Hyalangium gracile: one gene and its partner. The protein of the gene in region 2 binds, or shares a complex with, the protein of the main gene of each other region. Links are inferred from orthologs where the notes say so. Each region holds a gene or a part of one and is shown on either strand. Other genes may lie near its edges. The genes, in order: dnaX and holB.

The links.
Region 1: holB (region 2) and dnaX share a complex: the UniProt entries of both Bacillus subtilis proteins name them as parts of the DNA clamp loading complex. The link is inferred for Hyalangium gracile from one-to-one orthologs.

The regions. Positions count from the first base shown.
Region 1 is NZ_JAHXBG010000039.1:57,414-60,624, reverse strand. What follows is about bases 310-3,211. They hold dnaX (DNA polymerase III subunit gamma/tau), read right to left. Parts: upstream 2,417-3,211; coding sequence 1,202-2,416; downstream 310-1,201. Other genes in these bases: KY572_RS43845 (tetratricopeptide repeat protein), read right to left, coding at 2,552-3,211; KY572_RS43855 (DNA polymerase III subunit gamma/tau), read right to left, coding at 310-939. Also shown: KY572_RS43860 (YbaB/EbfC family nucleoid-associated protein), read right to left, coding at 1-206; more of KY572_RS43855, read right to left, coding at 298-309. UniProt on the Bacillus subtilis protein: Part of the beta sliding clamp loading complex, which hydrolyzes ATP to load the beta clamp onto primed DNA to form the DNA replication pre-initiation complex.
Region 2 is NZ_JAHXBG010000011.1:26,557-29,653, forward strand. Bases 276-3,063 are described here. They hold holB (DNA polymerase III subunit delta'), read left to right. Parts: upstream 276-1,047; coding sequence 1,048-2,079; downstream 2,080-3,063. Other genes in these bases: KY572_RS22810 (cyclic nucleotide-binding domain-containing protein), read right to left, coding at 276-914; holA (DNA polymerase III subunit delta), read left to right, coding at 2,076-3,063. Outside these bases: more of KY572_RS22810, read right to left, coding at 1-275; more of holA, read left to right, coding at 3,064-3,097. UniProt on the Bacillus subtilis protein: DNA polymerase III is a complex, multichain enzyme responsible for most of the replicative synthesis in bacteria.

The DNA of each region.
Region 1 (3,211 bases), on a different replicon or contig from region 2:
AGCATCCCGGTGTCGTTCGGGTCGATCGCGGCCTTGTCGATCTTGATGCTGCGGATCTCCTGGATGCCGTTGGCCACCACGGTGACACGGCCCTCTCCGGACTTGGCCTCGACGGTCTCGTTGGCCAGCTCCTGCTTGCGCTGCTCGATCTTCTCCGTGAGCTTGTTCGCCTGCCGGATGAAGTAGTTCAGGTCGATGCCGGGCATGATGCTTCCTCTGCGATCTGGGAAGCGGGCGCTTGCCGGGCGCCCGCGATGGAAGAATGGACGTGCAACCTACCGTCGCGCGAGCCCTTTGTCAGGCGGTCTCCTCAGGAGATTCGACCGCCGGGCTGGCTGGTGGACGCTCGGGTTCGAGCACCTGGATGTGCTCGAGCTCCCCCCCGAGGATCTTCAGGACGGCGCGGATGGCGGGGTGGGAGCGCACCTTGCCCTCGGTGCTCTGCTGGTGGGCGGTGCGGACCTGGGCCTCCTGCTCGGCGATGCTGAGAGCGGAGGCGGCTTCCCCCGAGGCCTCTTCGACGACCAGCCTCGTGGGCCGGCCGAAGTGCTCCGAGAGCGCCTTCTCCACCAGGGCCCGGCCGCTGCCGCCCGTCACCTGGGCTCGGTGGAAGGCGGCCGTGGGGATATAGGCCACGCCCACCTCTCCGGCGCGCAGCCAGAGCAGCCGGCCGTGGGCGAGCGCGGCGCCATGGCGGGGACTCGCCGCCTTGACGGTCTCGACCGCGGCGCGCCAGCGCTCTCCCGCGGTCAGGCCCGGGTTGTCGCGGCCGTTGCGGACGGGGGCGGGGGTGGGCTCGGGCTCAGGCTCGGGCTCGGGCGCCGCATCCGGGAGGCACTCGCCGGAGGCACACCCCTCGGCGGAGCCCTCCTCGGGGAAGAGGCGCTCGTCGTCGACGACCTCGGGCTGGGCCGGCTTGCGCACGTTGGTGATGCGCACCGCGGGTGCAGGCTCGGTGACACGCGAGAGCGGAGTGGCCCCGACGGGTGTGCCAGCCTCCGGCCTCGGAGGGGCCTCCGGCGGGCGCGAGACGGCAACGGGTGCGGGCCCTCCGTTCCGAGCAGCCTCCCAAGGGCGGGGAGCGGGCGCGGGGGCGGAGGGACCGTGGCCGTTCCCGTTCGAAGGCGCGGGCGCGGGCGCGGGCGCGGGCTGAGGGGCCGGGACGGGAGCAGGACGAGCGGCTTCGGCGGGAGCGGGGCGCTCAGACGCGAAAGTTCGCGGAACCGGAGCGACCTCCCGGCGCTCCGGGCTGGGACTTCGCGGCTCCCTCTCCACCACTGAGGCCCTGGGCGAGCCGATCCACCTTGGCGAGCAGGTCCGGGATGCTGCTGGCCGGCGAGAGCTGGATGGCCTTGAGCAGCGCCATCTCCAGGGCCAGCCGCGGCTGGGCGGCGCGGGACACGTCCCACACGCAGCCGTGGACGATGTCGAACAGCCGCGCGAGCTGGGCGGAGTCCGCCTCCTGGGCCAGCGCCTGGAGCGCCTTCTGCTCGGACTCGGCGAGCTCGGAGGGCGCCTCGCCCACGGCCTTGGTGACGAAGAGGTGGCGCAGCTGGAGCGCCAATTCCTCCGCGAGCCGCTTCAGGTCCAGGCCGCGGTTGAAGACCTCCTCCACGCGCGAGAGCACCTTCTTCGCGTCCTTGCGGACGAGCGCCTCGGCGAACTCCTGCACCATGGTGCGGTCGATGGCGCCCATGGCGTCGGCCACCGCCTCGTCGGTGGGGTTGGGGCCGCACGAGGCGAGGATCTGGTCCATCAGGCTGAGCGCGTCGCGCATGCCGCCCTCGGACTGGCGCACCACGAGCGACAGCGAGCGGTCGGAGATGCCAGCGCCCTCGGCGTCGGAGATCTGCTTGAGGCGCTGGAGCATGCGCGCGGCGGGGATGCGGCGGAAGTTGTGCCGCTGGCAGCGCGAGAGGATGGTGTCCGGGAGCTTGTGGGCCTCGGTGGTGGCGAAGATGAACTTCACGTGCCCGGGCGGCTCCTCGAGCGTCTTCAGGAGCGCGTTGAACGCGGCCCCCGAGAGCATGTGCACCTCGTCGATGATGTAGATCTTGTGCCTGTCCCGCTGCGGCAGGTACTTGGCGTTCTCGCGAATCTCGCGGACGTTCTCGACGCCGTTGTTGGAGGCACCGTCGATCTCGGCCACGTCCACGGAGGTGCCGGCGGCGATCTCGGTGCAGGCCCGGCAGGTGCCGCAGGGAGTGGCGGTGGGGCCCTGCTCACAGTTGAGCGCCTTGGCGAGCAGGCGGGCGGCCGTCGTCTTGCCCACGCCGCGCGGCCCACAGAACAGGTAGGCGTGCGCCACGCGGTTCATCTTGATGGCGTTCGCGATGGTCCGGACGATGTGCTCCTGTCCGGTCATGTCATCGAAGGTCTGCGGGCGCCATTTGCGTGCGAGGACGAGGTAGCTCATGGGGGCGCCTATCTAAACACGCTGGCTTCGAGGATCCATGCGCAACTGCCTCGCCCCGTGAGACGAGGGCGAGGGAGGTGCCGCGCACGACAGTCTGATTCGGTGAGTCAGGAGAAAACGGGACTTGGTCCGTGCTCAGAGCTTCTTCTGCTTGCGCTTCTTGAGCCAGGCCTTGCCCTCGGGCGACTTCACGAAGCCCTCGTACTCCTTGATGCCGGTGAGATCCGAGAGTTCCGCGCCCCCGTCCTTCTCGAAGCGGGTGAGCAGGCTGGCCGTGTCCGCGTAGGCCTTCTCCTGCAGTGAAAGGCCGATGAGGGCGAACCAGGCGTCGTTGTAGTGGACATCGGTGCGGATGGCCTCCTCGAAGTACTTCTTGGCCTCGGCGGTGTCGCCCTTGTCGAGCAGGACGCTGGCGCTGAGGAACGGGAGGTAGGGGTCCTTCACCCGCCGGTTGAGCCGGTCGATGGTCTTCAGCACGGCGGGGTAGTCCTTGCGCAGCAGGTGGCCGTCAATGGAGACGAGGTCCAGCGAGGGATCGCCCGGGTAGGCCTTCTCGAACTCGGCGATGGACTTCTGGTACTCGGCCTCGCTGACCTTCTCCGCGGCGGACATGCGGATGAGCAGCACCGGCTTGTGCTGACGCATGGAGGCGCCCATCTTCGCGAAGGTGTCGAGCACCTCCGGGTACTTCTTCTCCAGGAAGAGCTGCTGCATCTTCTGCATCTTGGGCAGCTCCTTGAGGAACTCCTGCTCCTTGCCCATCAGCTTGTCGAGGATGCCCTTCTGCGCGTCGGC
Region 2 (3,097 bases):
TGCGCCGCCTCGGTGCGCGTGTGCAGCACGCGCTGCGGCAGCCCGAGCTCGATGTTGTCGCGCTTCAGCCGGTACCAGAGCCGCGTGTACAGCTCCTCCATGGTGTTGTCCGCCTGGGAGAAGTCCGCCACCCAGTACCGCATCTGGTAGCGGATGGACGACTCGCCATAGGACCACGTCCGGCACTGCGGCGGCGGCTCCTGGAGGATGGTGCTGATCTCCTTCATCACATCCAGCACCGCCGCCTTCACCCGGTTGGGCGGCGCGTCGATCGAGAGGCCGATCTCGATGTCGATGGCGACCGGCTCGTAGCCGAAGGAGAAGTTCTTCACGATCTCCTTGGCCACCATGCTGTTGGGAAGGGTGATGCTCTCCCGGCGGAAGGTGACGATGCGCGTGGCGCGCCAGCCGATCTGCACCACGCGGCCCGTGTACTCCTTGATGCGGATGAAGTCGCCCACCTGGTAGGGCCGCTCGAGCTGCAGCGACAGGCCCGCGAACAGGTTGCCCAGCGTCTCCTGGAGCGCCAGACCGATCACCACCGACAGCACCGCGGAGGTGGCCAGCAGGCCGCCGAGGTCCAGGTTGAGCTGCGTCTGCAGGATGGGCAGCGCCGCCAGCCCGTAGAGCACGAAGCTGATGACGTCGCGGAGGATCTTCGGCGTCGCCACCGGCGAGCGCAGGCGCACGAGCTTCAGCGCCAGGGCCACGCAGGAGCGGATGACGCCGAAGGTGAAGGTCAACATCCACCCGACGTTGACGAGCTTCACCACCGAGCTGGGCGCGTCGGCGGGAATCGTCCAGGCCGCCACCCGCAGCGCGAGGAAGGCGATCAGGAAGCGGAACGCGCCGCGCAGGTCCCGGCGGAACTCCTTGTCGCTGCTGGCCGAGCGCATCCCGAACAGCAGGACCACCAGGACAGCTCCAACGACGAGGGAGACGTTGCTCTGCAGAAAAGGAAGCAAGGCGTGGAAACTCTGACCGAGCCGATCCAGGAGGGTCAAGCAGGCGGTTGACGCCCAGGGCGCGACCGGACATACACGCACCATGACGCTGGCCTCGGTGGTCGGACAGCCCCGTGCGATTGATGCACTCCAGGCGGCACTGCGCAGTGGCACGCTGCATCACGCCTACTTGTTTGCCGGGCCAGAGGGCGTGGGCAAGGAGCTCGCGGCGGTGGGGCTCGCCCAGGCGCTCACCTGCCCGGAGCAGCCCGAGGTGGGGTGCGGCCAGTGCGCCAGCTGTGTGCGCGTGTCCAAGGGGCTCCACCCGGACGTGACGTGGGTGATGCCGGACGAGGAGCGCGTGGCGCGCGGGCTGGCGGGGCGCTCGGACTTCACGGGCACGCCCAGCCGGGACATCCGCGTGGAGCAGATCCGCGGCCTGCAGGAGCGGCTGGCGCTGCACGGCCTGGAGTCTCGCCGCAAGGTGGCGCTCATCACCTCCGCTCACCGCATGAACGAGCCCGCGCAGAACGCCTTCCTCAAGACGCTGGAGGAGCCGCCCGCGGACACCACGCTCATCCTCATCGCCGCGGCGATGGACAAGCTGCTGCCCACCATCCGCAGCCGGTGCAGCAAGGTGCACTTCGCTCCACTGCCGGTGGACCTGGTCGCGCAGCGCGTGCAGCAGGAGCGCCGGTTGGATCCGCAGACGGCGGCGCTCGCCGCGGTGATGGCCGGTGGCAGCCTGGGGCGCGCGCTGAGCCTGGACGTGGAGGGGCTGGCCCAGCGCAAGGAGATCATCACCCGCTTCGAGGCGCTCCGGTCGGAGGACGCGCTGCCCCTGCTGCGCTTCGCGGAGGCGTACGGCGGCTCTCGGGAGGACGCCGAGCAGGCGCTCGCCCTCCTGGCCCTCTGGACGCGGGACGTGGCGCTGCTGAAGGCCGGGGGCGAGTCCCTGGCGAACCTGGACATGAAGGAGCTGGCGCGCGAGACGGCGGCGCGTGTCTCCGAGCCCGAGCTGCACCGCCGCGCCTGGCTCATCGAGCGCGCGCAGGCGGGCATCGGGCGCAACGGCTCGCCCCGGCTGCAGCTGGAGCGGATGCTGCTGGAGCTGCTGATGCGGGAGGTCCGGTGAGCGCGGAGATGGATGACGTGCTGGCGGAGGTGAAGGCGGGCAAGGTGGCGCCGCTGTACCTGCTCTGGGGCGAGGAGTTCCTGGTACGCAAGGGCGCCGACGAGCTGGTGAAGGCGCTGGTGCCGGACGCCTCCATGGGGCTGAACTTCGCGGTGCTGGACGCGTCCTCCCCGCGCGAGGTGGCGCAGGAGCTGGCCACGATGCCGCTCTTCCCGGGCCGCAAGGTGGTGCTGGTGCGCGATCCCGAGTTCGTCGCGCCCAAGAAGGGGCGGGGGGACGCGCTGGGCAAGGCGCGCGAGGCGTGGAAGGCCGGCAAGCGCAAGGAAGGGGCGCGCCGGCTGCTGGCCCTGGCGGCCCGGGCGGGCTGGGGCGTGGACCAGCTCGATCCGACGGCGCCCGGCGCGCCCTCGGTGGAGGAGTGGAAGGAGGAGCTGGACGTGGACCTGGCGGAGGTGGACCTCGCCTTCCTCAAGGAGGCCGCCGCGTTCTGCCGGGACGAGCGCATCACCGCGCCGGAGGGAGATGCGTCGGCGCTGCTGGAGCTGCTCCAGAAGGGGCTGCCCAAGGGGCACGCGCTGGTGCTGGCCGCCACGGACGTGGATGCCAAGAGCCCGCTGCTCAAGTTCGCCAAGGACCAGGGGCACCTCGTCGAGCGCAAGGTGGCCGCGCGCCACAAGGATCTGGATCTCTCGGAGATCGCCACCGAGTTCCTGGCGCCCTTCAAGAAGAAGCTGGGCCGCGGGGCGCTGGAGCAGCTCAAGGAGCGCGTGGGCGGCAACATCCGGCTGCTCCAGTCGGAGTTGGAGAAGCTGGCCGTCTATGTCGGAGACAGCGCCACCATCGAGGTGGCGGACGTGGCGCTGCTGGTGCACCACGCGCGCGAGGAGGAGTACTTCGAGCTCTCCGAGTCGCTCCAGAAGCGCGATCTGAAGGGCGCGCTGGGCTACGCCGAGGATGCGATGGGGCAGGGGACGCACGCGCTGCAGCTGCTGGGTGCGGTGGCCTCCATCGTGCGCGG